Regions from separate parts of the Mesorhizobium sp. CA7 genome, predicted to be linked through region 1. Evidence: predicted binding sites of a transcription regulator. Region 1 holds the regulator's gene; the other holds the start of a gene.
The links. The regulator PhoB, encoded in region 1, activates phosphate uptake and scavenging genes when phosphate is short. The targets are predictions, from matches to a motif close to TGTCATNNANCTGTCAT.

Region 1 (15,761 bases):
CGCCGAATGACGACGCCGAATGGCGCGAGCAGGTACTTGTCGCCTTCGCGTCTCGAAAGTTAAGCCGCGTTCGAACCTGTGACCTGCGCCGAGATCGCGTCGGGCCCGAACTCGTCCTCTCCGGAAATCTTGAGGATCTCCTGCAGCCTGGCGCGCGCCCGGCTGACGCGGCTTTTGATCGTGCCGACCGCGCAGCCGCAGATCTCGGCGGCTTCTTCATAGGAGAAGCCGGAAGCGCCGATCAGGATGATGGCTTCGCGCTGGTCCTCGGGCAGTTGCTCGAGCGCGCCGCGGAAATCCTTGAGATCGAGCTGGCCATGCTGGGCCGGATGAACGGCAAGCCTGGCCGTCATGATGCCGTCGCTGTCCTGCACTTCGCGGCCGCGCTTGCGCATCTGCGAATAGAATTCATTGCGCAGGATGGTGAACAGCCAGGCCTTCAAATTGGTGCCCGGCTGGAAGCTCTCATGCTTGTCCCATGCCTTGACCAGCGTTTCCTGGACGAGGTCGTCGGCCCGGTCGGCATTCTGTGTGAGCGACACGGCGAAAGCCCGCAGGCTCGGGATCGCGCCGAGCAGCTCGGTCTTGAAACTCTGGGATACCGCCGCCATGCCTCAGTCCTTTTTCTGGGCAGGTTCGGTCTGTTCCAGCTGGCTGAGCAGCTGAGCGAAACGGTCCGGCACACGATCCGAGACCAGTTCGTCATAATACTGCTTGAGCTTGCGAGCGATTTCGGAGTTTGCACCGAGCGGATTGCCATCGCCGTTCCGATGCCTGCTTGCGGCATCAGCCATCTGTTTTTTTGACATTTCCTTCATAAATAGCCCTAATTTCCAGCACCCGAGCCGCTCTTCGACTTCAAACCACAACGCAAGCGGAACCCTCGTCTGGTTGCCCATCCCTGGATCCGAAACGCTCACCTGCTAATTTAGTTCCGCGGCCGGCGGAACTTTTTCCGGAAGCCGGCGTTTGATGCAGAGGGGCTTGCAACCAATGCGGCCTTGAACATGAAACGTCATCTGAGGGAGACGTCAATAATGAGTCTGTCCGCAACCATCGCTCCTCATCTCCCGTTCCTTCGCCGCTTCTCGCGCGCGGTGTCGGGATCGCAGGAGAGCGGTGACGCGCTGGTCGCCGCGATGCTGGAAGCCATTATCGCCGATACCAATATCTTCCCCGAAGCCTCGAGCGACCGTATTGCGCTGTACAAGGTTTTCGCCAGGCTGTTCACCTCCGTGGCCATCCGCGTGCCGCAGGAACAGGCGCAGACCGCCTGGGAGCAGCGGGCCGCGGCCAATCTGAATGCGATCGCGCCCCTGCCGAGGCAGGCTTTCCTTCTGGTTGCCGTCGAGGGCTTCAGCGAGGACGAGGCGGCGGAGATCCTCGACGTCGACGAGGATGAGTTCTCGGAGCTGCTTGCCCAGGCGAGCAACGAGATTTCCCGGCAAGTCGCGACCGATGTGCTGATCATCGAGGACGAGCCGCTGATCGCCATGGATATCGAGGAGATGGTCGAGAGCCTCGGCCACCGCGTCGTCGGCACGGCGCGCACGCATGCCGAGGCTGTGGCCTTGTTCGGCAGGACGCGGCCGAAAATGGTTCTGGCCGACATCCAGCTCGCCGATGGGAGCTCGGGCATCGAAGCCGTCAACGAGATCTTGTCCTCGACGCCTGTGCCGGTGATCTTCATCACTGCCTTCCCTGAACGCCTGCTGACCGGCGAACGGCCCGAGCCGGCCTTCCTGGTCACCAAGCCGTTCAATCCCGACATGGTCAAGGCGTTGATCAGCCAGGCCCTGTTCTTCGACCGTCAGGCCAAGGCCGCCGCCTGATCCCTTCCGAAGCTGGATCCCAAGTGTCACGCCAAGGCTCCGCGCCATGCGTGACGCGTGGCTGTGTGCGGTCTGAAAAGCTCGCTTTGGGGGATCGTCTTTTTCAGCAAATGGTGGAACAAACGGCATCTGGCCACGTTCTTTTCCCGACATAAGAAGGAGACGCATCATGCTGTACTGGGCGCTCGTATTTCTCGTAGTTGCGATCATCGCCGGCGCGCTTGGGTTCGGCGGCATCGCCGGCACTTCGGCAGGCATCGCGCAAATCCTGTTCTTCATCTTTCTCGCCTTCCTGGTGATTTCGCTCATCGCAGGCCTCTTCAGGAGAGCCTGACCGCAACACTGGAAGCCGCACCCCTCAAACGGTTTCCAGCCACCGCCGGACGGCGCCTCGAAAGAGCACCGTCCGGCGGACCGTTTTTGGAAGCCCAATTTCAGGGTGTCGTCTCGTGCGGAACAAGTTGCGGATTGGGCCGTTCAAGGGCCGAGTGGGGGATTTCCGATGCCTTCCCAAGGTCCCACACAAGACAGGTTCGAAAAGCGCGAAGTGATCGCGATGCATCCCTCGGAAAGCGGGATGCAGGTGGGGCGGGCCTTGCTTCACGCCCTGCATAACGCAGGGATTTCGGTTCTCTACCAGGATCGGCAGATGGAAACGGTCTGGGCGCGCAACATGAACGCGCCCTGGGCGTCCGATACAGCCGACGGCAAGGACTTGCTCTCGCCGGCGCAGGCCGAACGCATAAGGGCTGCCAAACTCAAGGTGATCGAATCCGGCAACCCGGACCAGCTCGAGCTCAGCATTCCGGGGCACCAGGGGGTACGCTGGTTCCAGCTTTGGATCGATGCAGACCGGGGGGAAGCCGGCGATGTCCTCGGCGTCGTCACGACGATGGTGGAGACGACGGAGCAGAAACGCCGCGAGCAGACCCTGAAGACATTGCTGCGCGAAGTCAGCCATCGATCGAAAAATCTCCTCGCCATCATCCAGAGCGTCGCCACTCAGACCGGGCGGTATACGGAGACGCTCGGCGAGTTCCTGGCGCGGTTTCGTGGCCGGCTGCAATCGCTCGCGTCCTCGCAGGATCTCGTCACATCCTCCAACTGGCGAGGAGCAGCGCTGCACGAGCTCGTATCCGGCCAGGTCGGCCGCTACAGCAGCGATCTGGCTCAAAGCCTGCGGTTCGCGGGCGAAAATCCTTACCTCAACCCCAACGCTGCCCTGCATATCGGTCTCGCCATGCATGAGCTGGCCGTCAACTCAGTGAGCTATGGCGCACTGTCGCGGCCGGACGGCCATGTCGAGGTGCGCGCCAAGCTCGAGGCCGAAGATGGAACCTCGCCCAACCTCTTGCTGACCTGGACGGAGGCGGTCGGCGACGCGCAGCGCAATGAGAAGCGTTTCGGCAGCGTGGCGCTGGAACGCGTCGTGCCGATGTCGCTGAATGGCTCCGCGACGCTGGAAATCGGCAGAGACCGGATGGAATACCGTCTCACCGTCCCGCACGGGAATTTCGAGACGGATTGATAGCGCGGTCGATGGCGTAGGAACATTCCAGGCAAAGTGCGCGACGGTCAGGCGGCTTAGCCGTAACCATCCGTCCGCAATTGCGTCAGACGGAGACGGGAGCGCTTTGCCGGCGGAGGCGCTTTAACCGGCTGTTCACCATAAAGTCCGATCCTGTGCTCCCGGCTGACGATGCGCCGGAAACCCATCCGCGCCCCGGCGCGACCTGGGGAGACCGAAATGGTGGTTGCCGACCTGAACAGGCTGGAGCAGGCCGCCCGCGTCTCGATGAGCGGCTTCCAGGATGCCGATCTGCCGCGGGCGCCGCGGTCGTCGCATCTTTCGCTCCGCCTGGGCGCGATCGCGCTTCTGGCCGCCGTGGCGCTGACCGCGGCCTGGCAATTGTTCTGACCCCGCACACGGCTTTGACTTGTCGGCCACTATGGATCCCGCGCTGGACGACTGCGATCAGATCGTCGGGAACGTGCGGCCCGACGACACGCAATTCGCAACGCTGGAGGTGCCCGGCATGCTTGTCGCGTCGAACGGCAAGCGTTCCGAAAAGACTACGTTAGGCAACAGTAAAATCGGGCAGGCAAAGCACCTTTTTTCATGCTAAATGGTTGCTGGCACTGCCGAAAGTGAGGACAAAAGTGAGGAGCAATTCTATGCGGAAGATGATGATTGCCATGGTTGCCGTGGTCGCTGTCAGCGGCTGCACAACGACCGAGCAGGACGTCGTCGGCGGCGGCCTGATCGGCGCCGGCGTGGGCGGCTTGGTCGGCGGCAGCAAGGGTGCGCTGATCGGCGCGGCCGTCGGCGCCGGGTCGGGCCTTCTGGTTCGCAACCTGCGCAACGGCTATTGCCAGTATCGCGATCATCGCGGCCGGATCTACACGGCTCGCTGCAACTAGTTCAGCACGGGAAAGACCGGGGGCCGGCAGCCGGCCTCCGGTTTGCTCTAAATTCAAATTCAAGTCGCTGTTTTGCCTTACGCGCCCAGCGGGATCCTGATTTCCACCTTCAAGCCGTCGGCGTGGTAGTCGCGCGCGATGGTGCCTCGCAATTCGCGCGTGACGTTGAGATCTATCAATTTGGTGCCGAAGCCGGTCTTGACTGGCACTTCCAGTTCCTTCTGACCCGCCTCGCGCCAGTTCAGAACCAGCGTCCGCTCGCGACCGCGGCCGTTGACGCTCCAGTCGACCTTGAGGGCGCCCACCGAACTGCCGGCCTCGCCATATTTCAGCGCGTTGGTGGCAAGTTCGTGGAAGGTCAACCCTAGCGCCTGCGTCGTCGTCTCGTCCAGCAGCACTTCCGGCCCTGACAACACGCCGTCGGGAAGGTCCTTGCCGAACACCTGCCCGAGCTCGATGCGCAGCAGGTCGCCAAGATCGGCCTTCTGCCAGCGCGAGCGGGTCAGCATGTCCTGCGATGCAGCCATGGCCTGCAGGCGCGCCGAGAACGAAGCCGAAAACTCCTTCACGTCGGTGGCTTGCGAAGCCGTCTGTCGCGCGATCGCCAGCACGCGGGTGATCGAATTCTTGATGCGGTGCTTCATCTCCTGCAGGATCAGATCCTTTTCCAGCAGGCTCTTTTCGGTCGCCTCGTGTAGCGCCGATTTCGCCTCATAGGCGCGCTCCTGGTAGCGCGCCACCAGCGCAATGGCGCCGGCAAGCAAAAGGCCGAATAGCCCGAGCATCACCGGAATGGCGCGCGAGGACGGCGGTTCGAAGGCGCTTGTCGGCCTGAACAGCACGGTCCAGGGCCGGCCCGCGACAACGATATCGCGACGCGCCAGAAGCGTCGCCCCGATGCGTTCTGCTGGCGGCGCCTCCGAACGGAACAGAAGATTGCCGTCCTCGGGCTTGCCGTCATAGACCTCGACATTGACCGGCAGCAGCGGAGAACGGCTGAGCGCGACCTGGAACAAGTCCTGCGCGCGGAAGGCAGCGTAGAGAAAGCCGGACGTGGAGGAGCGGCTTGCATTGATCACCTCGGGCGCGGTTTCGACGTTCAGTCGCACGAAAACCAGGAAGCCCGTGAAGGTCTGCGCCACGCCGGCGCCCTGGCCAAGCTGGACCAAACCGCTCGCATGCTGCCGGTCGTCTGCCATCGCCGTTTCGATCGCCGCGCGCCGTACCGGCTCGGTGAACATATCGAAGCCGATGATCGACTGGTTGGAGGCAGCGAGCGGCTCGAACAGCACGATGGGCGTGCGCCATTGCTGCGTCGTGGCGGGATAGATCGGATGCGCCGACCCATGATCGTGCAGGATATCGCGTTCCACCGCCGCCTCGTCGCCGGTCTTGGCGAGCCTCAGGAAGCCGATGCCGCGCAGCCCGGCGAAATTGTCGTCGATGTCGAGGGCGGTGAAGAAGGCCTTGAATTCGCCGCGCGAGATGTCGCCGTTGCGGGCATCGAACAGCGCCTGCGTCGAACGCAGCAGCGACAGATGCAGGTCGACGCGGCTCTCGATGCGGTTGAGCGCGTCGTCGGCCGTGCCCTCGAACTTGATCCGCGCCGCCTCCTGCGTCGCGAAATAGGCGAACCCTGCCATGGTCAGGCTGATCAGCGCGACGGCGACAAAGGCAAGGATCGGAAAGAGCTTCTTCAAATCAAGGATGCGGCCCGTGGACGGTCGACGATCTTTATGGGCAAGTCTCGGCGCCAACACAATGGCGCGGTCAAACCATCACCGCGGCTGGTATATCACGCAGCCGTTAATTAGCCGGCTATCAGTTCGACTTCATGCTGCGATCTTCAGCGCCCCCGGGCCCGGAATGGCGCCTGGCGGGCATTTGCCCAAAATGATCATGCCGAGCACCTCGTCCTGGGTGACATTGGTCGTGCGCGCCGTGCCGACCACCTGGCCGTTCTTCATCACGCAGACCCGGTCGGCGAGCTCGAACACGTCGTGAATGTCGTGGCTGATCAGGAAGATGCCGATGCCGTCGGCCTTGAGCTGCTTGACCAGTTCGCCGACCTGCGCCGTCTCTTGCGGGCCGAGCGCCGCAGTCGGCTCGTCCATGATCAGGATACGGGCGTTGAACAGGATCGCGCGCGCGATCGCCACCGACTGCCGCTGTCCGCCCGACAGCTTGATAACCGGCTCCTTAAAGCGCTGGAAACGCGGATTGAGCCGGCCCATCACCTTGCGCGCCTCGGCTTCCATGGCGACGTCGTCGAGCGTGCCCCAACCGGTCATCAGCTCGCGGCCGAGGAAGAGGTTGGCCGCGGCATCGACATTGTCGGCCAGCGCCAGCGTCTGATAGATCGTCTCGACGCCGTATTTCTTGGCGTCGCGCGGATTGGAGATCGAAGCCTCCTCGCCATTGATGAATATCTGTCCGCTGTCGCGCTTGTAGGCGCCGGACAGGATCTTGATCAGCGTCGATTTGCCGGCGCCATTGTGACCGAGCAGCGCCATCACTTCGCCGGGGAAAAGATCGACAGATGCGTCGTCGACGGCGCGGATGCCGCCGAAGGCGATCGAAACGTTGCGCATGTCGACCAGCGGAACGCCGGCGGGAGCGGTCTTGTCAGCCATGATCCCTTTCCTCCCTATAGTCCTTGCTCAGACGCGCTTGCGATAGAGGGTGTCGAGCCACACCGCGACGACCAGCACGGCGCCCACGACGATGCTCTGCAGCGGTGAATCGACGCCGAGCAACACCATGCCGGACTGCAGCGACTGCATCAGCAATGCGCCCAGCATGGCGCCGAGCACGGTTCCGGAACCGCCTGCGAGCGACGTGCCGCCGATGACCGCCGCGGCGATGACCAGCAGTTCATCCAGCGTCCCCAGCGCGTTTGTCGAGGAGTTCTGCCTGGCCGACGAGATCGCCGCCGCGATCGTCGCCAGCACGCCCATGATCATGAACACCTTCATGGTGATCCAGCGCGTGTTGATGCCGGCAAGATTGGCGGCTTCCGGATTGCCGCCGATGGCAAAGACGTAGCGGCCGAATCTAGTGCGCTTGGTGACGAAGGTCATGATCAGGCCGACGGCGACCGCCATCAGGACCGGAATGGCGATACCGTGCGCGATGAACAGCCCGCCTTCGGGCACGATGATGTTGTTGGCAGCGGCGTAGCGGTTCACGATGCCGACCGGCCACGGATAGGAGTTGGCGAGCCACACCGCGCCCAGGATGACCGCGCAGGTGACCGTGGCAAGCAGCGTCTCGGCCCAGACCGGACGCAGGGGGAAGCGGAAGCGCTTGCGCTGCACGCGGCCGTTGAAATGCATGAAGATAACCGCCAGGCAGGCGACGATACCGACGGCCCAGCTCCATCTGGCGCCGATCGAGCCCGCCGGGCCGCCGCCCATCAACTGGAACGTGGCGTCGAGCGGCGCAACGGTCTGGCCGCTGGTGACCCACCAGGCAGCGCCCCGCCATACCAGCAATCCGCCCAGCGTGACGATGAAGGCCGGCACTTCGAGATAGGCGATAACGAAGCCCTGGAAGGCGCCGATGATAAGGCCGAGCGCCAGGCCGATCAGCAACGCCAGAACCCAGATCCAGGGGTTTCCCAGTTCAAGCCCGACGAAGCGAACCAGGAAATGCGCCTGGGCAAAGCCCATGACCATGCCGATCAGCCCTTCGGCCGACCCGACCGACAGGTCGATGTTGCGCATGACGATGACCAGCACCATGCCGGAGGCCATGATCGCCACGGCCGAAGACTGAACCGACAGGTTCCAGAGATTGCGCGGCGTCAGGAACGTGCGGCTGTCGAAGTCGAGCGGATTGACGCCAAGCCGCAGGCTGGAAATCACATGCAGCCCGATCCAGATGAGGAGCAGCGCACCGATCATGCCCAGCATGCGGGTGTCGAGCTCGGTCGCCTTCAGGAACCGGGCAACAGTGCCGAGTTCCGACGCTCGCGCGGTGTCCGCCGGTTGGGTAGACGTCGTGTCGGTCATGATTTCCTCCCACCGGCTTGCCGTCTGGCGCGGATGCCGGAACTCAGCCTAGAAGCTATCCGCCTGAGGCAGAACGGCAAAATCTTTTGAGAAAACGCCGCGGCTTTAAGGCAATCCCAGGAAAAGTGCGTAGCGGTTTTCCGTCCGGGATTGCGGCAACAAAAACCAGGAGCGGTTCATTGAACCGCTCCTGGCCGCGGCGCAGGTATTTTTGATCGAACGTCGGCAAGGCTCAGTTGCAGACCTGGACGCTGCCGGCGGGCACGCCCGCGCAGACCTCGTCCTTCTTGATCCAACCGGCGTCGATGACGACGTTGAGATTGTCCTTGGTGATCGCGACCGGCGTCAGGAACAGCGACTTGACGGTGTTGCCGCCGGGCGTCGTGAAGTCCTTGGCGCCGGCGATGTCGCCCATCTTCTTGCCGTCGGCGAGCTGCGAGGCGATCTCGGCGGCGTTCTTGCCGAGCTCGCGCGCGTCTTTCCACACCGACACGGTCTGCGTGCCGAGCGCGATGCGGTTGAGCGCCGCGTGGTCGCCGTCCTGGCCCGAGACCGGCACGGTGCCGGCCAGCCCCTGCGCCGTCAGCGCCGCGACAACGCCGCCGGCGGTGCCATCATTGGCAGCCACGACCGCGTCGACCTTGTTGTCGTTGGCGGTCAGGAACTGCTCCATGTTCTTCTGCGCGTTGGCCGGCAGCCAGCCGTCCGTGTAGGCCTCGCCGACATTCTTGATCTTGCCGCTGTCGATTGCGTCCTTCAGGACTTCCATGGAGCCCGCGAACAGGAAGTCGGCGTTCGGATCGGAGCCCGAGCCCTTGATGAAGACATAGTTGCCTTCCGGCTTGGCCTTGAACACCTCGCGGGCCTGCATGCGTCCGACTTCCTTGTTGTCGAAGGTCAGGTAGAACACGTCCTTGTTCTCGATCAGGCGGTCATAGCCGACGACCGGGATTCCTTCATCGAGCGCCTTCTGCACTGCCGGGCCGATTGCCGAGGCATCCTGCGCCAGGATGATCAGCGCGTTGGCGCCCTGCGAGATCAGGCTTTCGACGTCGGTCAGCTGCTTGCCCGGATTGGACTGCGCGTCGGCCGAAATATATTTGTCTCCGGCGGCCTCGATGGCGGCCTTCATCGCTGCTTCGTCGGTCTTCCAGCGCTCTTCCTGGAAATTCGACCACGACACGCCGATCACCTTGTCCTTCGCCTCGGCGACGGACGCCAGCGTCAGCGACATGGCAACGCCCGCCAGAATGGCGGCTGCAAATTTCTTCATGATATCCTCCCTGCGCCGTGCGGCGCGACCCAGACTGGCCCGAAGGCCGGCACAGAGGCTTTTTTTCGAGCCTCAAAAAAATAGTGGTCCAGCACAACAGCGCTGTCAACCGAGATTCTGATGGGTTTTGATGGGCTCAGGCATTTTTTTCGGCATCCGCAATAAATAATGACATCGCCCCTGGCTTCTGCCACAATCCCTAGCGTGTCAGCGACAGGCCATGGCATTATCACAAGGCCGCGATGACTGGGGAGGACGTGCGAAACGATGTCGGTCGGAATCCGCCACGACGATTTGCGCCGGCGCAACCGCGCCATGGTGATTTCGGCGGTACGCCGCGCCGGTCAGCCATCACGGACCGAAATTGCCGCCACCACCGGGCTCAGCCACTCGACCATTTCGGCGATCTCCGCCGACCTGATCCAGGAGGGCATTCTCACCGAAAGCAAGGCCAGCGAGCCGACGGCGTTGAAACGCGGCCGGCCGCAGATCGGCCTGGCGCTGAACCCTGAAGCCGCCGCGGTGCTGACCGTGGTGTTGTCGCTGAACTTCCTGTCGGTCGCCGTGATCGACTATGCCGGCCAAGTTGTTGCCGAGGAGCAGCAGCGCCTGGACACGCTTGTTATGCCCCGCGACGAGCTGATCGGCGAATGCGTGGCGATCGTGCGGCGCCGGCTGCAGGATCCCGACCTCGACATTGGCAGCGTCGCCCGCATCGCCATGGGCATTCAGGGCATCACCGATTCGCATGCGCGCTCCATGCTGTGGTCGCCGATAACGCCGCTGACCGACATTCCTTTCGCCGACATCCTAGAGAAGGAGTTCGGCATCTCCGCCACCATGGAGAACGACTGCAACATGATGGCGGTGGCGCTGCAATGGCGCGACCCGGAGCGCTATCGCGACGACTTCATCGCCATCCTGTTGTCGCACGGCATCGGCATGGGTCTCGTGCTCAAGGGTGCGCTGTTCACCGGCACGCATTCATCCGGCGGCGAGTTCGGCCACATGATTCACCGCCCGGGCGGGGCGCTTTGCCGCTGCGGCCGCCGCGGCTGCGTCGAGGCCTATGCTGGCAACTATGCGATCTGGCGCAGCGCCATGAAAATGAGCGAGGACGCCGAGCCGGTCGACGTCGGCGACGCCGACATGCGGGCCCTTGCCGCGAAGGCGCGCGAGAGGGACGGCCCCGAACGGGAGGCTTACCGCCGGGCCGGCGAAGCGCTTGGTTTCGGTCTCGGCAGCCTGTTCGCCCTCATCGACCCGGCGCCCGTCGCCATGGTCGGCGTCAGCGCGGCCGCCTTCGACCTGATCGAGCCGGCGCTGCGCGAGGCGATCGCCCAGACGGCCGGGGGCCAGCACTCCGAATCGATCTCCTTCGACACCGAGCCGAACGAACTGCCGCTGATCCGCGAAGGCTGCGCCATGCGCGCGCTGACCTTCGTCGACCAGGAGATTTTCGCACCCGGAGGCCAGGCAAGAGCGGGGACGGGAAAGAACGTGGCCTGAGGCAGCCTTGAAGAGGTCCGGGGACAGCAGCAGACGCTTGAAATTAGCGAAGGGAAGGCCCCGCAGCTTCGTCATTCCAGGGCGGAGCAGGAGCGAAGCTCCGTCGCGGAGACCCTGGAATCCATGCCGCTACCTCACGCGTCGAGCGCAGCGGCACAGAATTCTGGACTGTCGCAACGCATCGACATCACGGAATGGATCCTCGGGTCTGCGCTGCGTCGCTGCGCTCCTTGCTCCGCCCGTGGATGACGAAGCACAAGCGTCTCGACTAATCGCCAATGCACGCGATCCGATGCTGGAGACAGAATCCATCAGCGCCTCGGCGCCTTAGCCCTAATCTTCCCTGATCGCGTAACCTGCGCCTCGGATGGTACGTATGACGTCCGGCATGCGGCCGTTGTTGACGGCCTTGCGCAGCCGCCCGACATGGACGTCGACGGTGCGTTCGTCGATATAGATCGTCTCGCCCCAGACATTGTCGAGCAGCTGGCTGCGCGAGAACACGCGGCCGGGGTGGCGCATCATGAATTCGAGCAGCCGGAACTCGGTCGGGCCGAGCCTGATCTCGCTCTTCTTGCGGTAGACGCGGTGCGACTCGCGGTCGAGCACGATGTCGCCGACCTTGAGCACGCTGGACAGCACCTCCGGCTTGGCGCGGCGCAGCAGCGCCTTGACGCGCGCCATGAACTCCGGTGTCGAGAACGGCTTGACCAGATAGTCGTCGGCGCCGGTCGAAAGGCCGCGCACGCGGTCGCTTTCCTCGCCCCGCGCCGTCAGCATGATGATCGGCAACCGTTCGGTCTCAGGCCTCATCCTGAGACGCCGGCAGAGCTCGATGCCGGAAACCGCCGGCACCATCCAGTCGAGCACGAGCAGGTCGGGAACGTTTTCCTGAAGGCGGATTTCGGCCTCGTCGCCGCGGGTCACCACTTCGACCTGGTAACCCTCGGATTCGAGATTGTAGCGGAGCAGCACCCCAAGCGGCTCCTCGTCCTCCACCACCATGATGCGTGGCGCGATCATTGGCAGGTACCCTTCGTCAGGCCGCCGGCGCCGACATTGTCGTCTCGTCCTGCTTGGGACGATTCGCGGGCAATTGCGTGCCGGTCAGCACATAATAGGCATTCTCGGCGATGTTGGTCACATGGTCGCCGATGCGCTCGAGATTCTTGGCGCAGAACAGAAGATGCGTGCAGGCGGTGATGTTGCGCGGGTCTTCCATCATGTAGGTCAGGAGCTCCCGGAAGACGGATGTGTATTTGACGTCGATGCGCTCGTCGTCGTTGCGAAGCTTGGCCAGCGCCGTGGCGTCGCCCACCGTATATTCCTGGATCACGGCCTGGACCTGGATCAGCACCAGCTGCGCCATGGAATCGATCGAATGCGTGAGGTCGCGCGGCGCGGCGCTGACGCCGACCGAGCCGACGCGCTTGGCGATGTTCTTGGCGAGGTCGCCGATGCGTTCGAGGTCGCCCGCCATGCGGATCGAGCCGACCACATTGCGCAGGTCGTCGGCCATCGGCTGGCGCTTGGCGATCAGCGTGATGGCACGGTCGTCGAGCTCGCGCTGGCGCGCGTCCATGATGGCATCGTCGGAAACGACGCGCTGCGCCATGGCATTGTCGGTCTCGAGCAGGGCCTTGGTCGAAGCGCCGACCATCGAGCTGGCGAGATCGCCCATGTCGTTGATGAGCCGGCTGATCTGCCTCAGATCCTCGTCGAAGGAAGCGACGGTATGTTCGGCCATGATGATGTCCTCGTATGAGCTCAGCCGAAGCGGCCGGTGATGTAGTCCTGCGTGCGCTTTTCGCGGGGCGAGGTGAAGATCTTCTCGGTCCGGTCGAACTCCACCAGCTCGCCCAGATACATGAACGCCGTCTGCCGCGACACGCGCGCCGCCTGCTGCATGTTGTGGGTGACGATGACGATCGTGTAGTCGGCCTGCAGCTCGTCGATCAGTTCCTCGATCTTGGCGGTCGACAGCGGATCGAGCGCCGAGGCCGGCTCGTCGAGCAGGATGACCTCGGGCTTCACCGCAACGGTACGGGCGATGCACAGGCGCTGCTGCTGGCCGCCCGAGAGGCTGAGGCCGCTGGCGTTGAGCTTGTCCTTGACCTCGTTCCAGAGTGCTGCGCGCTTCAGCGCCTGCTCGACGCGGCTGTCCATCTCGGCCTTGCTGATCTTCTCATAGAGCCTGACGCCGAAAGCGATGTTCTCGTAGATCGACATCGGGAACGGCGTCGGCTTCTGAAACACCATGCCGATCTTGGTGCGCAGCAGGTTGAGGTCCTGCGAACGGTCGAGGATGTTCTTGCCGTCGAGCAGCACCTGGCCCTCGGCGCTCTGCTTCGGATAGAGCTCGTAGATGCGGTTGAGCACGCGCAGCAGCGTCGACTTCCCGCAGCCCGACGGGCCGATGAAGGCGGTCACGCTGCGCTCGGGCAGGGACAGGTTGATGTCCTTCAGCGCCTTCGACTGGCCATAGTAGAAATTGAGGTTCTTGACCTCGATCTTGGCCTTCTCGACGGTCGTGTCGGCTGCGTTCAGGTCGGTGGACAACATCGGTTTCATCTGTCCTCTCTGCGTCCGGTTAGGCTGCGGGCGATGATGCTCAGCCCGAGAACCGTCAGGGTGATTATGAGTGCGCCCGTCCAGGCCAGTTGCTGCCATTCCTCGTAGGGGCTGAGAGCGAACTGGAAGATGGTTACCGGCAGGCTGGCCATCGGCGCATTGAGATTGCTCGACCAGAACTGGTTGTTGAGCGCGGTGAAGAGAAGCGGCGCCGTCTCGCCGGAGATGCGGGCGATCGCCAAAAGGATGCCGGTGACGATGCCGGAGAGCGCCGCGCGATAGGCAACCGAGCGGATCACTACCCAGCGCGGTGCTCCGATGGCGGTGCCTGCTTCGCGCAGCGCGTTGGGCACAAGGTTCAGCATGTCCTCGGTGGTGCGCACCACGACGGGGATCACCAGGATCGACAGCGCGACCGCGCCGGCAATCGCCGAGAAGTGCCCCATCGGCCGCACCATCAGCTCGTAGACGAACAGGCCGATGATGATGGAAGGCGCCGACAAGAGGATGTCGTTGATGAAGCGCACCACCGTCGTAAGCTTCGAGAAGCGTCCGTATTCGGCCATGTAGGTGCCGGCCAGCACGCCGATCGGCGTGCCGACGACGATACCGATGATCGTCATGACGATGCTGCCGTAGATGGCATTGAGCAGGCCGCCGGCATCGCCGGGCGGCGGCGTCATTTCCGTGAACACGGAGAGCGACACCCCGGAAAGCCCCTTGTAGAGCAGGGCGCCGAGAATCAGCGCCAGCCAGGCCAGCCCGATGCCCGCCGCGACGACGCACAGCGTCATCATCACGGCATTCTTGCGCTTGCGGCTTTGGTGAAGCGATGCGGCAGTCGACATCGGTCAGGCTCCCGTGCGGCTATCGATGCGCAACAGCATGTAGCGTGCGAGCGCGAGGATGATGAAGGTGATGATGAACAGGATCAGGCCGAGCGATACCAGCGAGGATGTATAGAGGTTGCCGTCGGCTTCGGTGAATTCGTTGGCGATGGTCGCCGAGATCGTCGTGCCCGGCGCAAACAGCGAGGCGCTGATGCGGTGCGCGTTGCCGATGACGAAGGTGACGGCCATCGTCTCGCCGAGCGCGCGGCCGAGGCCGAGCATGACGCCGCCCATGATGCCGATGCGGGTATAGGGGATGGTCACGCGCCGGGTCACTTCCCAGGTCGTGCAGCCGATGCCGTAGGCCGATTCCTTCAGCACCGCCGGCACCGTGTCGAACACGTCCTTGGTGATCGAGGTGATGAAAGGCAGCACCATGATGGCGAGGATCAGCGACGAGGTCAGCAAGCCGATGCCGTAGGGCGGACCGGCAAACAGGCTGGAGAGCCCCGGTATGCCGTGGAAAAGACTGATGATGAAGGGCTGCACAGTCGTCTGCAGGAACGGCGCGAAGACGAACAGGCCCCAGATGCCGTAGATGATCGAGGGAATGCCGGCGAGCAGCTCGACGGCGATGCCAATCGGACGCCTGAGCGGGCGCGGACAAAGCTCGGTCAGGAAGATGGCGATACCGATGCCGATCGGCACGGCGATGAGAATGGCGATGGCCGAAGTGACGATGGTGCCGTAGATGGGCGCGAGCGCGCCGAAATTCTCGGTGACCGGGTTCCAGGATTCGGTGGTCAGGAAGGAGAAGCCGAACTTCGACAGGGCCTCCCACGATCCGGCGACCAGCGAGATCGCGACCCCCCCGAGCAGAACGAGCACGAGTATGGCGGAAAGGCGCGTCGCCGTCCGGAAAACCATGTCGGTGACGGCGAAGCGGCGCACCGTCGCTTCTCTGGTCCGCAGGGCGGACGATGTCGCGGCTTCGGAAACGGCTGTCATTTAGCCCCTCGCATTTCGAAAGAGACAGGAGGGCGCTAGAGGCGCCCTCCTCATTCGGCGGGAATTACATGCCGGAGTAGACCGGCTTGCCATCCTTGTCGACGATGTCCTTGCCCCACATCTCCTCGACGCTCTTCACGACCTTGTCGGGCATCGGAACGTAGTCAAGCTCAGCAGCCATCTTGTCGCCCTTGGCATAGGACCAGGCGAAGAACTTGAGCGCTTCGGCCGTGGCTGCCGCATCATCGGGCTTCTGGTAGACGAGGATCCAGGTGGCGGAAGTCATCGGCCAGGATTCGGCGCC
Region 2 (15,761 bases), on a different contig from region 1:
GCAGCGCCGATGGCGCGACCGCGTTGCGCGACATGAAAGCCATGGCGACGATGGTGAAGATGAAGGGCAGCATCAGGAAGGCTTCGTAAGGGATGTGGCCGAGGCCGCTCGCCTGCATCCTGAGCTGCAGCGCGTCGACGAAGGCGAAGAGCAGCGCCGCGCCCGCCGAGCGCCAGGGATCCCAGCGGCCGAACACGACCAGCGCGATCGCCACCCAGCCGCGCCCGGATACGACGCCAAAGGTGAAGGCGTTGAACTGCGCCATGGTGAGGAAGGCGCCGGCAAGGCCCATCAGCGCGCCGCCGAGGATCACCGCCTGGAAGCGCGTGGCAATCACGCTGACGCCGGCCGAGTCCGCCGCGCGCGGATTCTCGCCGACCATGCGCACCGACAGCCCCCAGGGCGTGCGGTAGAGCACGAAGGCGGCGAGCGGGATGGCGATGATCGCCAGATAAACCAGCGTGAACTGGCTGAATACCGCCGGGCCGAGGATCGGGATGTCCGAAAGCAGCGGGATCGGCACCGGCTTGAAGCCGTCGATGCTCGGCGGCACCGATTGCTGGCCGAAGATCAGCCGGTAGAGGAAATAGGCAAGGCCGGATGAGAACAGCGTCACGCCGATGCCGCAGACATGTTGGCTGAGGCCCAGTGCCACGGTGAACAGCGCATGCAGCGCGCCCATCAGCGCCCCGACCAGCACGGCCACCAGTACGCCCAGCCACAGATTGCCGCTAAGGCTCGCCGCGGTGAATCCGGCCATCGCCGACAGCAGCATGATGCCTTCTATGCCGAGATTGAGCACGCCGGCGCGCTCGGAAAACATTTCGCCAAGCGTGGCGAAAGCAAGCGGCGTGGCGATGCGGATGATGGCGGCGAGGAAGCCGACCTGGAAGATCTGCTCGAACACCACGCTCATGATGGCGCTCCCACGCGGCGGATGCGGTAGGCGGTGAAAAGCAGCGCCACCAGCATGGCCAGCAGCGCCGTGCCCTGGATGACATCGCTTAAGAAAGCCGGCACGCCGGTCGCGCGCGACATCGCCTCGGCGCCGGTCATGACGGCGGCCAGGAAGATCGCCGCCGGTACCACGCCGAGCGGGTTGAGCCGGGCGAGCATGGCGACGACGATGCCCGAATAACCATAGCCCGGCGAGATGTCGCTCATCACCTGGAAGTGGACGCCGCCTACCTCGCCGACGCCGGCGAGACCGGCCAGCGCGCCGGAGAGCAGCGCGGTGGAAAGCAGCACGCGCTGCACGTTGATGCCGCCATAGCGGGCGGCTTCCGGGTTCTCGCCGGTGACGCGGATCCTAAAGCCGAGCGTGGTGCGCGCGATCAGGAACCAGCAAAGGGGTGCTGCGATCAGCGCCACGACGACGCCGAGATGCAGCCTTGTGCCTTCGATCAGCACCGGGAAATTGGCCGAATCCTCGATCGGCGGGGAGATCGGGTAGCCGGAGAAGGTGTCCTTCCACGGCCCCTCGATCAGCGCCATCAGCGCGTAATAGATGACCGAGTTGAGCAGCAGCGAGCTGACCACGTCGTCGACCTTGAATTTGACGCGCAATGTCGCCGGCACCAACGCGACGAGAGCGCCCGCAGCCGCGCCTACAAGAGCCATCAGCAGCATAGCGAGATAGCCCGGCATCGGGATGGCGCCGACAAAGCAGCTTGCCACCGCGCCAGCGAGCAGCTGGCCCTCGGCGCCGATGTTCCAGAATTTGGCGCGGAAGGCGATTGCCACCGCAAGGCCGGTGAAGATCATCGGGGCGGCCCGCACCAGCGTCTCGGTGATGGCGTAGCTGTCGCCGAGGGATGCAGACAGCATCACGCCATAGGCCTCGACGACGCCGGCGCCTGCAATCGCGATCAGGCCGCTGCACAGGATCAGTGTGGCGGCGATGGCGACCAGCGGCAGCGCGAGGTTGAACCATGCGGGCGTCGAGGTGCGGGCTTCGAGGCGGAACATCAGGCGTGCCCCTCCGCGCCGGTCATCATCAGGCCGAGCCTTGCGACGGTGGCATCCGCGCTGGGAAGCGTGCCTGCGATGCGGCCCTCATACATCACGGCTATGCGGTCCGAGAGCATCAGCAATTCCTCGAGGTCCTCGCCGATGACGATGATGCCGCAGCCCCTGGCGCGCATGGCGAGGAATTTCTCGTGGATGAAGCGGGCAGCGCCGATGTCGAGGCCGCGCGTCGGCTGCGAGACGATCAGCACCTTGGGGTCGAAGGCGAGCTCGCGCGCAAGAAGCGCCTTCTGCAGATTGCCGCCGGACAACGCTCCGGCGCGCACCATCGGTCCGGGGCAGCGTATGTCATAGGCCTTGATCTGTTGCTCGGCGAAGGCGCGGATGGCGGCCGGGTTGAGCAGGCCCTTGCGGCTGAAGGCCTCGGTGCCGATACGCGGCAGCACCATGGAATCGGCTAAAGGCAGGTTTGTGACGAGGCCGGTGGTCATCCGGTCTTCCGGGATGCGGCCGAGGCCGAGCGCCTGCAGCTCGCGCGGCGAAAATTGCATCACCGCTTTGCCGGCTATCATCATGGTGCCAGCCTTCGGCGGCAGCATGCCGGAAATGACGTCGGCGAGCGCCCGCTGGCCGTTGCCGGAGACGCCGGCGATCCCGAGGATCTCGCCTGCGCGGACGAAAAGGGAGACGTCGCGCAGCGGCGTGCCGGCATGAGCGGAAGTGGATATGCCGTCGAGCGTCAGCACGGCGGCGCCGGGCGTCGAAGCCTGCTTGACCGGCGGGACGATTTCGTGGCCGCACATCAGCTTGGCCATTTCCGCCGACGTGGTGCTTGCCGGATCGTCGACGCGGCCGGCGACCTTGCCGTGGCGCAGCACGACGCAGCGATGGGTGAGCGCCCTGACTTCGTTGAGCTTGTGCGAGATGAAGATGATGCCGAGCCCTTGCGCCGCCATCGAGCGCAGGGCGGCGAACAGGCCGTCCACTTCGCTCGGCGCCAGCACCGCCGTCGGCTCATCGAGGATCAAAAGCCTGGCGCCGCGAAACAGCGCCTTGATGATTTCCAGCCGCTGCTGCTCGCCGACGGACAGCGCCGACACCGGCAGGTTCGGATCGAGGCTCAGCCCATATTGCCGGCTGATTTCGTCCAGGCGGGCAAGCCCGCGAGCACGGTCGATGCGACCGGACTTGCCGGCAATGCCGATCAAAAGGTTTTCCAGCACCGTAAGGCGCGGCGCGAGGTGAAAATGCTGGTGCACCATGCCGATGCCGGCGGCCAAGGCGTCGGCGGAATTGTGGATGGCGACCGGCCTGCCTTCGACCAGGATCTCGCCGGCGTCCGGCGCATAGGCGCCGAACAGCACGTTCATCAGCGTCGTCTTGCCGGCGCCGTTCTCACCGAGCAGGCCGAGAATCTCGCCGGGCGCGACGCTGAGGTCGACGGCCTCGTTCGCCTTGACGGCGCCGAAGCTCTTGGTGATGCCGCGCATTTCGATGAGTGGGGCGGACAAGGGTGCTCCTGCGGGATTGGCTTAACTTGAAAGGGCGTGCCCGGCGCACCCCCCTCTGGCCTGCCGGCCATCTCCCCCTCAAGGGGGGGAGATCAGATGTCACGGCGGCCTTCGCCAACTTTCAACGTTGAAAGCATCGAACACCGTCGACGGAACTGCCAATCTCCCCCCTTGAGGGGGAGATATCCGGTCCACCCTCCGGAGCTGCAGCGCAGCTGCTGCGAAGGATGGGCAGACAGAGAGGGGGGCCTCGCGCCGCCCCTGGCGTCAATCCGAAACCGGCGTGTTCTCGTCGACGTCGACGCGGAAATTGCCTTCGAGGATCTCGGCCTTCTTCTTCTCGACCAGGTCCTTGACGTCCGCCGGCAGCGTCTTGTCGAACTTGTGGTAAGGCGCCAGATAGGAGCCGCCCTTGGCCATGCGCGAGAAATCGCCATAGTCCTGCGCGGTGAAGACGCCGGCCTTGACCAGCTTAATCGCCTGCTCGACCGTCGGGTACATGTCCCACACCGGGCCGGTGATGACCGTATCCGGCCCGAGGCTGGACTGGTCGGACATGTTGGAGATGGCAAAAATCTTCTTCTCGACCGCCGCTTCGATGACGCCGAACCGCTCGGCATAGATGACATCGACGCCGGCATCGATCTGCGCCACGGCCGCTTCCTTGGCCTTGGGCGGATCGAAGAAGGAGCCGATGAAGGCGACCTTCTTCTTGACGTTCGGGTTGACCTCCTTGGCACCGGCAAAGAAGGCATTGACCAGCCGGTTGACCTCCGGAATGCCCATCGCCGCGACGGCGCCGACCGTGCCCGATTTCGACATCTTTCCGGCGATCATGCCGGAGAGATAGGCGGGCTCGTGAATCCAGTTGTCGAAGACACCGAAATTGGGCTCGGCCGGACCGGCGCCGGAGCCGAACAGCCACGCGGTCTTCGGGAATTGTTTGGCCGTGCGGCGCGACTCGCGCTCGGCGGCGAAGGCGTCGCCCAGCACCAGCTGATAACCCCCTTGAGCATATTCGCGCATCACGCGGCTGAAGTCGGCGGTCTGCACCTTTTCCGACCATTTGTATTCGATGCCCAGTTCCTTCTCGGCTTTCTGCAGGGCGACATGGATCTGGTTGTCCCATGGCTCCTCGATCGGCGTGGCGAAGATCGCCGCCACCTTCAGCTTCTTGTCCTTGGCGAAGGCCGCGCCGGGCAGTGCAGCCGCCGCTAGGCCGAGTGCGCCGAGTTCCAGCACGTTGCGCCGCGACAGGCCGGCGCGTTGCGTTTTGCTACGTTCGTTTTCCATTGAAGTGCCCCTCTGTTCGACAGCCGTGTCGAGCCGGCCGTTCCATGAATGTCAGACGCCCAGGACTATGGAACGGCGCCTGAGATTTGTCCACATGGTCAAATTTGGTGGGGACGCCTGTGCGTTCGTCATCCACGGGGGCGGAGCAAGGAGCCTAGCGACGCAGCGCAGACCCGAGGATCCATGCCGTGACCTCGACGCTGCTCAACGGCGCAGAACCAGCGACGGCTGCGCCAATGCCTGTTCTGGACCGTGGCATCTTCGTCTGATCGAACGGCATGGATTCCAGGGTCTACGCTTCGCTTCGCCCTGGAATGACGAATTACCGGGCGTCGCCCACTTCCCAAGCGCCCGTCTCGGCAAACCGCCTCAACGCCGGCGCCGGCTCGAATATCGGCCGGCCGGTCTGCCGGTGCCAATGCTCCAGCCGCCCGACGATCTTCGTCGCACCTTCAAGCCCGGCCCAGAACATCGGCCCGCCCTTGCCGATCGGGAAGCCGTAGCCATTGACCCAGACGACGTCGATATCGGACGCGCGCGCGGCGATGCCTTCCTCGAATATCTTCGCACCCTCGTTGACCAAGGGATAAAGCGTGCGTTCGAGAATCTCCTCGGCGCCGATCTCGCGCCGCGCAATTCCAAGCTCCGCCGCCTTCGCCCGGATCAGCGCCTCGATTTCCGGATCGGCAATCGGCTCACGCGAGCCAGCCTCATAGTGGTACCAGCCGCGCCCGGTCTTCTGGCCGAAATGGCCCTGCTCGCACAGCGTATCGGCAATCACCGCTGTCTGGCCGCGGGCCTTGCGGTTGTGCCAGCCGATGTCAAGGCCGGCGAGATCGCCCATCTGGAACGGCCCCATCGGCCAGCCGAAATCGGTGAATGCCTTGTCGACCTGACTTGGCGTTGCACCTTCAAGCAACAGCGCTTCATTCTCGGCGCCCCTTGCGGACAGCATGCGGTTGCCGACGAAACCGTGGCAGACGCCGACGACGACCGCGATCTTTCCGATGCGCCGCGCAAGGTCGGTGACCGTCGCCAGAACCTCAGGCGCGGTCTTTTCGGCGCGCACGATCTCAAGGAGCTTCATGACGTTTGCCGGCGAAAAGAAATGCATGCCGAGCACGTCTTGCGGCCGCGACGTAGAGGCGGCGATTTCGTTCACGTCGAGATAGGAGGTGTTGGTGGCGAGGATGGCGCCGGGCCTAGCGACCGCATCGAGCCTGCCGAACACGTCCTTCTTCACCGCCATGTCCTCGAACACGGCCTCGATGATCAAATCGCAATCGACGAGATCGGCGTAGTCGGTGCTGCCCTTGAAAAGTCCGAGCCGCTTCTGCTTCGCCTCTTCGCTCAACGAGCCGCGGCTGACGGAGACGGTGTAGTTCTTCTCGATCGTCGCCAGACCGCGCCGCAGCGCTTCCTCGCTTGTCTCGAGCAAAGTCACCGGCAGACCGCCATTGGCAAAGGCCATGGCGATGCCGCCGCCCATCGTGCCGGCGCCGATGATGCCGACGCGTTCGATCCGGCGCTTCCGCAAATCCTTGCCCGGCACCTTCGCCGCCTCGCGCTCGGCAAAGAACAAATGCCGCTGCGCGCGCGACTGGTCGCCGGAAACGAGTTGCTGGAAAAGCTCCCGCTCGGCCGCGAGCGCCGCGTCGAACGGCAAGGTGATCGCGTTACGCACGGCTTCGGCGCAGGCAAGCGGCGCGTCCAGTCCGCGGGCTTTCTTGGCCAGATCGGCGGCTTGGCGGTCGAAGGCACCGAGATCGGTTCCGGCAAGGCGGTTGTTGCGGTCACGCACCGGCACGAACGGTCCGCCTCGATAAACCATTTCGCGGGCGAAACGAACCGCATCTGCCAATAGATCGGTGTCGACAACCGCATCGGCAAGACCGACGGCCTTCGCCTCGCCGGCCGAGATCGGGCTGCCCGAGACGATCATGCCGAGCGCTTTCGCGGCGCCGACCAGGCGTGGCAAACGTACGGTCCCGCCGCCGCCCGGCAGCAGGCCGAGCTTTACCTCCGGCAGGCCGAGCTTGGCGCCGGCGTCCGCGACGCGAAAATGGCAACCCAACGCCAGTTCCAGCCCGCCGCCGAGCGCCGTGCCATGGATGGCGGCCACCGTCGGCTTGGCGATGGTTTCCAGCAAGGCAACGATGGCGCGCAGTTCCGGTTGCTCGACCGGCTTGCCGAATTCGGTGATGTCGGCGCCGGCGACAAAGGTGCGGCCGGCGCAGGCGATGACGATCGTCTTCGCGGCGGGATCGTCGCGCAAAGCGGTGAGCGCCTCGTAAAGCGGCTTGCGGACATGAAAGCTCAGCGCATTGACCGGCGGGTTGTCGATGGTGACCACCGCCACGCCGTTCTCGTTCGTGACGCTGACAGAACTGGACAAGCGGAACCTCCCGAGACCGGCTGCAACCGCGCAAGGGTTTACTAGGCAGCGAGGTGAATGGGAACCCGATCCGGCCCTGGCCCAATTGTTGGCGAGGCCCGGTTAGTTGTCCACGCGGCCGAAGGGCGGCACGTCGCCGATCACCTCGCGCTTGTCCTTGCCGCAGGCGAAGGTCTTTGCCTTGTCGTCGGCGAGCTTGCGCGCCTGGTCGTTGGCCTGCGGGTTGCCGGTGGCTAATACCAGGCCGATCGTGCAGCCTTGGTGCTCTTCCGGTTGCGCGACCTTGGCGACGACCAGCACCTCGGTCGATTTCTTTTCGTCCTCAGGGTTGCTGACGGAGCGGCGGTGGATGGCGGCGAAGGGGATTGCGACGTCGCCATTGGTCTCGATGCGCCATTCCACCTTCGGTCCGGAGCCGTTGAAGGCGGTGAAGCTCTCCCAGACCGCGGTCATGTCGTCGGACGGAAAGCCGTAATAGACGGATTCGCGCGCGTCGTCGTAGCTGATCAGCACCGGGTAGCCGCGGTAGCCGGAGCAAGCGAAGCTCGCCCAGTCGCCGTCGCCTTCCGCGGCCTGCGCATAGGTCACGCAGTCCTTCTTCGAGTCGAGCTCGGTATAGGCGCTGGAGATGTCGCCGGCCTGGGCCGCCTGGCAGAAACCGGCGAGGGCAAGCGGGACCAGAAGAGCGCGCATCGCTGACAACTCCGTTCGAGCTGCCCGAGCGTAACGTCAATCGCTATTTCTTCAAACTGGCTTCGATCAAGAGGTCGGCGTTGCGGGCAACCGCCGCTGCCGGTCCGCCAACGCCAAACAGCTGACCGCTGATATAAGCGCCTTCGATGAGCAGCAGCAGGCCGTCACCCAGCGTATCGGAATCGGCGGCGCCCATTGCGGCGGCCATGGCGCGCAGGCGGCGGCGCAATTCGACTTTGTTGTTCTCGCTCACCACCCGTGCGGGATGGCCGCGCTCGGGATATTCCACCGCAGCGTTGGTCATGCCGCAGCCGCGATAGTCCGGCTTTTGCGTGCGTTTGCCTACGCGGGTTAGGAAGGCGATGATCTGGGCGCGCGGATCGCCCGGATGCGCGTCGACCGCTTCGTCGAAGCGTTCCCAGAATTCGAGGTCGTATTTGCGCAGATAGGAGGCGGCAAGCTCATCCTTGGATGGGAAGCTGCGGTACAGGCTCGGCTTTGTGACGCCGGCGCGCCTGACGATCTCGTCGACGCCGATCGCCCTTATGCCCTCGCGGTAAAAGAGGTCGCGCGCCACGTCCAGGATCTTGTCCGCCGCCCTCGGAGCAGGGGGCTCGCTGACCGACGCTTCAATTTTATTGTCGGATGGCATTCAAACAACTCGCTTGACAATGTTACTGACCGGTACGTATGTATGACCTCACTCCATTTCAACGTACCGGTCAGTAACATGATAATCCAGTCCCGTCCGTTTGGCCAGCGCTACGCATTCGTCGTCGTTGCCGTCATTTTCCTGTGCCTGCTGATCGCGGCCGGGCTCCGTTCGGCGCCCTCGGTGATGATGGTGCCGCTGGAGGAAAGCTTCGGCTGGCATCGCGACGTAACGTCCTGGGCCGCCAGCGTCGGCATCCTGCTCTACGGCTTGACCGGACCGTTCGCCGCCGCGCTGATGGAACGCATCGGGTTGCGCCGCACGCTGCTCGGCGCGCTGGCGGTGATGTCGGGATCGACTGCGCTCAGCCTGTTCATGACCGAGCCCTGGCATCTTTTCATCACCTGGGGCGTGTTTTCCGGCATCGGTTCGGGCGCGGTGGCGAGCGTGCTCGGCGCCACTATCGTCAACCGCTGGTTCAAGACCAATCGCGGCCTGATGATGGGGCTGATGTCGGCCTCAAGCGCCACCGGCATGCTGGTCTTCCTGCCGCTCATCGCCTCGCTGGCGCAGAGCGGCGGCTGGAAGCCGGTGGCGATCGCCGTGGCGCTGGCCACCGCCGCGCTGATACCTTTCGTCTTGCTGCTGGTGCCGGAGCGTCCCGCTTCGATCGGCCAGGTTCGTTACGGCGCCGATGCCGACGACGTGCCGCCGGTGTCGCCGGCATCGCAGGGCAACTTCCTGGCACATACGCTGAACACGCTGCGCCGCGCGGCGGGCACGCGGGTGTTCTGGTATCTGTTCGCCACCTTCTTCGTCTGCGGCTTCACCACCAATGGCCTCGTCGGCACGCATCTCATCGCCTTCTGCGGCGATATGGGCATCGGCGAGGTGCAGGCGGCCGGGCTGTTGTCGATGATGGGCATTTTCGATCTGATCGGCACCACGCTCTCCGGCTGGCTCACCGACCGTTTCGATCCGCGCAAGCTGCTCGGCGTCTATTACGCGGTGCGCGGTCTGTCGCTGATCTACCTGCCCTATTCCGGCTTCTCGGCGACCAGCCTGGTCATCTTCGCCGTGCTCTACGGACTCGACTGGATCGCCACCGTGCCGCCGACGCTGAGGCTTGCCAACGAGGCGTTCGGCGACCGCAGCGGACCGATCGTGTTTGGCTGGATCGTCGCCGGCCACCAGGTGGGCGCCGCCGCGGCCGCGGCCTTCGGCGGCACGATGCGCGAGCTGCAGGGCAATTACGAGCTGGCCTTCCTGATCGCGGGGATGACCGGCATCGCGGCGGCTTGTATCTCGCTGTTGATCAACACGAGCAGGCCGGCCTTCGGGCCGGAGCCGCAGGCGGCTTAGGCGCGACTTTCCCTTCTCCCCTTGTGGGAGAAGGTGGCCGCGAAGCGGCCGGATGAGGGGTGCTCCAGGGAACACCGACGCCTCACTCCGCTGGAACACCCCTCATCCGTCTCGGCGCTATCGCGCCGATCCACCTTCTCCCACAAGGGGAGAAGGAAGATGTCGACTGTTATCAAAACTTCATGGTTCCGATATGCGCCTGAAACATTGAAGCGAGAGCTTGGCGGTCCCGCTCAATGCCATCCCGGAGACAGCCATGAACAAGCTTTCGCTCACCCGCCGCGCTTTCGTCACTTCGGCCAGCGCCTTCGGCCTTGTCGGCGCCTCCGGTCTGGCGCTGCCCTATTATTCCCGCGCCAGCCAGCGTCCGGCCTTCACGCATGGCGTCCAGTCCGGCGATGTCGATGCCACCTCGGGCGTGGTCTGGACCCGCACCGACCGACCGGCGCGCGTGATGTATGAAGTGTCGACGACCGAAAGCTTCGCCAATGCGACGCGGCTGGCTGCGCTCGATACCTCGCCGGCCAGCGACTACACGGTGAAACGGCTGCTCACCGATCTCGCCTCGGACCAGGACATCTTCTACCGCATGGTCGCTGCCGATCTTTCCGACATCAATGCCGTGTCCGAGCCGATCGTCGGCCGTTTCCGTACCGCGCCGTCGTCCAAGCGCGACGTGCGCTTCGCCTGGTCGGGCGACACCGCCGGCCAGGGCTGGGGCATCGACGAGACCGGCATGAAGACCTATTCGACCATCGCCAAGCACACGCCGGACTTCTTCCTTCATTCCGGCGACACCATCTATGCCGACGGCGCCATGAAGGACGAGGTCGACCTGCCCGGCGGCGGCAAGTGGAAGAACGTCGTCATGATCAACGGCAAGCGCAAGGTCGCCGAGACTCTGGACGAATACCGCGACCAGTGGAAGTACAACATGATGGACAACCACGTGCTTGGCCTGTCGGCCATCTGCCCGACCTTCTACCAGTGGGACGACCACGAGGTGCTCAACAATTGGTCGGATTCGAAGGACCTGACCGCCGACGACCGCTACAAGGAAAAGTCGATCCATGTGCTGGCGGCCAGGGCGGCTCGCGCCTTCCATGAAATGACGACCATCCGCTACGAGCCGTCGGAGCCGGGCCGCGTCTATCGCAAGGTCTCGCATGGGCCGCTGCTCGACGTGTTCTTCCTCGACATGCGTTCCTATCGCGGCCCGAACGGTCCCGACATGGAAGAGACGCTGACGCCGAAGTCGCGCATGATCGGCGAGGAGCAGTCCAAGTGGCTGAAGCGCGAGCTGGCGAATTCCAAGGCAACGTGGAAGGTCATCGCCGCCGACATGCCGCTTGGCCTAGTCGTCTGGAACGACGCGGCGAAGAAGGCCGGTGCCGAGGCGGTCGCCAACGGCGACAATGGCGCGCCGAAGGGCCGCGAGCTGGAATTCGCCGACGTGCTGCGCTTCATCAAGAATGCCGGCATCACCAACACGGTGTGGCTGACCGCCGACGTCCACTACACCGCGGCGCATTACTACAATCCCGACAAGGCGCAGTTCCAAGATTTCAATCCGTTCTGGGAATTCGTCTCCGGCCCGATCCACGCCGGCACCTTCGGCCCCAACGACCTCGACATGACCTTCGGGCCGGAGCTGAAGTTCATCAAGGCGCCAACCGCCGAACAGGGTCAGAACCTGCCGCCGTCGGCCGGGCTGCAGTTCTTCGGTCTGGTCGACATTTCCGGCGCGACCGAACAGCTCACCGTGCGCCTGATGGATCGCGACGACAACGAGCTTTACAAGGTTACGTTGGATCCGGTCCGGTCGGCGTAAGGTCGGCGCGAGGCACCCCCCTCTGTCCTGCCGGACATCTCCCCCGCAAGGGGGGAGATTGGCAGCTTCGACCCTGCTGCTCGTCTTTCAGCGCTGGAGGTTGGCGAAAGCCGACACGACATCCGATCTCCCCCCTTGCGGGGGAGATGCCCGGCAGGGCAGAGAGGGGTGTGCCGGAACGCTACGCTTGTCGTATTGCTGCCGCGACCGTCAATCCGGATAGCAAGCCCGGGGAACGTTGGGCCAGACTGCGGTGTCGCAGTTGGCATCCTTCTGGCGCTGCTTGAAGGCGGCGCTGACCGGGCCGGTGACGATCGGGTCGACGCCGTCGGGGGCGTCGGCGAACATCTGCTGCGCGGTCCTGGCGTCGGGCGGTACGATCGGGTCGGCCTGCCGAAGCGCAGCCGCCGACTGCGCGGCACCGGCCGCGACGAGCACGCCAAGCGCCGCCCACACGAAAACCGGACGCAATCTGGACATCTGATCGGTCATGAACATGGAACTGTCCGGCCCCTCAAAGGTTCCGCCTTGGTTAACGGAATCATTTCACACCAAGACGTTTAAGAATCAGTGACCATGTATTTGGGGTCGGGCCTCCCCTTTCGCAATTGCGAAAAACCTTGTATGAGCCGCGCAACCGAAAAAGGCGGCGCCTCTGGGCCTGCTGCCTGCAACGCTCCCGAGACCAGACAATGAACCTCCGCAATATCGCGATTATCGCGCATGTCGACCATGGCAAGACCACCCTCGTCGACCAACTCCTGAAACAGTCCGGCGCCTTCCGCGACAACCAGCGCGTCGCCGAGCGCGCCATGGATTCCAACGACCTCGAAAAGGAACGCGGTATCACCATCCTGGCCAAGGCGACCTCGGTCGACTGGCATGGCACCCGCATCAACATCGTCGACACGCCTGGACACGCCGATTTTGGCGGCGAGGTCGAGCGCATCCTGTCGATGGTGGATTCGGCGATCGTGCTCGTCGACGCCGCCGAAGGGCCGATGCCGCAGACCAAATTCGTCGTCGGCAAGGCGCTCAAGGTCGGCTTGCGCCCAATCGTGGTCATCAACAAGATCGACCGTCCGGATGCCCGCCATATCGAAGTGGTCAACGAGGTGTTCGACCTGTTCGCCGCGCTCGACGCCACCGACGAGCAGCTCGACTTCCCGATCCTCTACGGTTCGGGCCGCGACGGCTGGGTTTCGGAAAACCCCGAGGGTCCGAAGGACCAGGGTCTCGCCCCGCTGTTCGATCTCGTCGTCAAACACGTGCCGGCGCCGACGGTGCATCCCGGCCCGTTCCGCATGATCGGCACTATCCTCGAGGCCAACCCGTTCCTCGGCCGCATCATCACGGGCCGCATCGAGTCCGGCACGCTGAAGGCCAACCAGGCGGTCAAGGTGCTGCACCATGACGGCACGCAGATCGAGACCGGCCGCGTTTCCAAGATCCTCGCCTTCCGCGGCCTCGAGCGCCAGCCGATCGAGGAAGCGCAGGCGGGCGACATCGTGGCCATCGCCGGCCTGTCGAAAGGCACCGTCGCCGACACCTTCTGCGATCCGGCGGTGAGCGAGCCGCTGCATGCGCAGCCGATCGACCCGCCGACCGTGACCATGTCCTTCCTCGTCAACGACTCGCCGCTTGCCGGCACGGAGGGTGACAAGGTTACCAGCCGCGTCATCCGCGACCGGCTGCTGCGCGAGGCCGAAGGCAATGTCGCGCTGAAGATCGAGGAATCGGCGGAGAAGGATTCCTTCTTCGTGTCCGGCCGCGGCGAATTGCAGCTCGCCGTGCTGATCGAGACGATGCGCCGCGAAGGTTTCGAGCTTGCCGTGTCGCGTCCGCGCGTCGTCATGCAGAAGGGCGAGGACGGCCAACTGCTGGAGCCGGTCGAGGAAGTTGTCATCGACGTCGACGAGGAGCATGCCGGCGTCGTCGTGCAGAAGATGTCGGAGCGCAAGGCCGAGATGGTCGAGCTGCGTCCGTCCGGCGGTAACCGCCAGCGCCTGGTTTTCCATGCCCCGACGCGCGGCCTGATCGGCTATCAGTCCGAATTGTTGACCGACACGCGCGGCACCGCCGTGATGAACCGGCTGTTCTTTGCCTATGAGCCGTATAAGGGCGAGCTGCCCGGCCGCACCAATGGCGTGCTGATCTCCAACGAGCAGGGCGAATCGGTCGCCTATGCGATGTGGAACCTGGAAGACCGCGGCCCGATGATCATCGATCCGGGCGTCAAGGTCTACCAAGGCATGATCATCGGCGTCCATTCGCGCGACAACGACCTCGAAGTGAACGTGCTCAAGGGCAAGAAACTCACCAACATCCGCGCCGCCGGCAAGGACGAAGCGGTGAAGCTGACGCCGCCGATCCGCATGACCCTGGAGCGGGCACTTGCCTGGATCCAGGACGACGAGCTGGTCGAGGTGACGCCGAAGACCATCCGCCTGCGCAAGCTCCATCTCGACCCGAACGAGCGCAAGCGTTTCGAGAAGGCCGCCAAGGTGATGGGCGCGGCGTAAATTTTCAGAGAAGGTACAAGAGGGAGCGGGTGCTCCCTCTTTTGTTTCAGCGGCAGGCGGCTGCTTTCGTTTCAATTTAGGCGTCGGCGCTGCCCCTCATCCGCCTGCCGGCACCTTCTCCCCGTGAACGGGGAGAAGGGAATCTCGCGCGAACTCCGGCGCTCTTTCTGCAATGTTGGTGAGGCGAAATCGGCGACGACAGCCCGTTCGCCCCGTTCAACGGGGAGAAGATGGCGGCAGCCAGATGAGGGGCGGCGCCGGCGCTGGCAGTTGTTGTCGCCTTGATCAACGTTCGCGCCTTGTTGGGCGTGCCAAATCTAGTACGATCGGGTATCGTTCTTTATCTCTTATAGGGAGCGACCCCATGCATCTCGCCTCGTTGCTGATCTTCGCCGCCGCGCTCTTCGTTGCCGCCGGCTCGCCCGGCCCGTCGATCGCAGCCTTGGTGGCGCGGGTGATCTCGAAAGGGTTCCGCGACGTCTTTCCCTTCCTGCTGGCGATGTGGATCGGCGAGGCCATCTGGCTTTCGCTGGCGGTGTTCGGGCTTGCCGTCGTGGCGCAGACCTTCCATTACGCCTTCGTCGTCGTGAAATGGGTTGGCGTCGCCTACCTTGCTTATCTCGCGTTCAAGATGTGGACGGCGCCGGTCGAGGCGAAGGAGGGCGAGATGCCGCGCGAGGACTCGCCCCTGAAACTTTTCCTTGCCGGCATGGCGGTGACGCTCGGCAATCCCAAGATCATGATGTTCTATCTGGCGCTGCTGCCGACCATCATCGATCTTGCCTCGGTCAGCGTTGTCGGCTGGGTCGAGCTGACGCTGACCATGGCGCTCGTGTTGATCGTCATCGATCTCGCCTGGGTGTTGGCCGCCTCCCAGGCGCGCCGGCTGCTGAAGAGCAAGCGCGCCATGAAGATCGCCAACCGCGTCAGCGCGACGACGATGGCGGGCGCCGCCGCCGCTATCGCCGCGCGATAGAGCGCCGGCCTCACATCATTTCAATGATCGGCGCGATCTCGACGGTGAAAGCCGGGTCCATCAGGATCGGGCAGTCCTTGGCTTTGGCGACGGCATCGTCGATATCCTTGGCTTCGACGATGGTGTAGCCGGCGGTCGGATTGCTGCCGCCATTGTTCTCGATCTTGCCGCCGGGCAGCACCGTCTTCGACATGCCAACCGGATTGCCGCCGTCGACCACGGCCGAGCCGAGCTTGTCGTACCAGCCCGTCCAGGCATCCATAGCCGCTTTGCGTTCGGCGTCGTCGGTCGGCATCTTGCCGGAACCGTGATAGACATAGAGAAATTTCGCCATGTTCTCCTCCCTTGTCGGCGGCGTCGAACCGGCATGCGGCCACGCCGCTTGCGATATGCAGTGATGCTGCAATCCGATATGCGGCCTTGCCGCAATCCTGATCATCGGACCAAAACGAAAAACAGGCAATCGATGTTAAGTTGAGTCTACTGTAACGAGCTCACCTTGCCATGGCGTGGTATTCGGGGTTGGGCCGCATGTCGACTGCTGCTGCCACCCGGTTC

Region 2: a site for PhoB is predicted at 10,042-10,058, ahead of LB552_RS25945 (alkaline phosphatase D family protein). Genes of this name have one in related genera too.

The regions. Positions count from the first base shown of each region.
Region 1 is NZ_JAIUHH010000022.1:10,749-26,509, forward strand. It holds gene LB552_RS26430 (RNA polymerase sigma factor) at 60-611, opposite strand; gene LB552_RS26435 (NepR family anti-sigma factor) at 615-818, opposite strand; gene LB552_RS26440 (response regulator) at 1,038-1,832, shown strand; gene LB552_RS26445 (DUF1328 domain-containing protein) at 2,002-2,166, shown strand; gene LB552_RS26450 (sensor histidine kinase) at 2,389-3,360, shown strand; gene LB552_RS26455 (hypothetical protein) at 3,580-3,750, shown strand; gene LB552_RS26460 (YMGG-like glycine zipper-containing protein) at 4,008-4,253, shown strand; gene LB552_RS26465 (CHASE domain-containing protein) at 4,331-5,953, opposite strand; gene LB552_RS26470 (ATP-binding cassette domain-containing protein) at 6,086-6,886, opposite strand; gene LB552_RS26475 (sugar ABC transporter permease) at 6,914-8,266, opposite strand; gene xylF (D-xylose ABC transporter substrate-binding protein) at 8,499-9,539, opposite strand; gene LB552_RS26485 (ROK family protein) at 9,807-11,048, shown strand; gene phoB (phosphate regulon transcriptional regulator PhoB) at 11,382-12,071, opposite strand; gene phoU (phosphate signaling complex protein PhoU) at 12,088-12,795, opposite strand; gene pstB (phosphate ABC transporter ATP-binding protein PstB) at 12,816-13,619, opposite strand; gene pstA (phosphate ABC transporter permease PstA) at 13,616-14,467, opposite strand; gene pstC (phosphate ABC transporter permease subunit PstC) at 14,471-15,457, opposite strand; gene pstS (phosphate ABC transporter substrate-binding protein PstS) at 15,522-15,761, opposite strand, start outside.
Region 2 is NZ_JAIUHH010000021.1:5,496-21,256, reverse strand. It holds gene LB552_RS25985 (ABC transporter permease) at 1-916, opposite strand, end outside; gene LB552_RS25980 (ABC transporter permease) at 913-1,968, opposite strand; partial or broken gene LB552_RS25975 (ABC transporter ATP-binding protein) at 2,208-3,458, opposite strand; gene LB552_RS25970 (BMP family protein) at 3,747-4,772, opposite strand; gene LB552_RS25965 (3-hydroxyacyl-CoA dehydrogenase NAD-binding domain-containing protein) at 5,095-7,167, opposite strand; gene LB552_RS25960 (hypothetical protein) at 7,270-7,860, opposite strand; gene LB552_RS25955 (TetR/AcrR family transcriptional regulator) at 7,904-8,512, opposite strand; gene LB552_RS25950 (MFS transporter) at 8,591-9,874, shown strand; gene LB552_RS25945 (alkaline phosphatase D family protein) at 10,131-11,705, shown strand; gene LB552_RS25940 (hypothetical protein) at 11,916-12,203, opposite strand; gene typA (translational GTPase TypA) at 12,398-14,227, shown strand; gene LB552_RS25930 (LysE family translocator) at 14,592-15,203, shown strand; gene LB552_RS25925 (YciI family protein) at 15,214-15,537, opposite strand; gene LB552_RS25920 (peroxidase-related enzyme) at 15,698-15,761, opposite strand, start outside.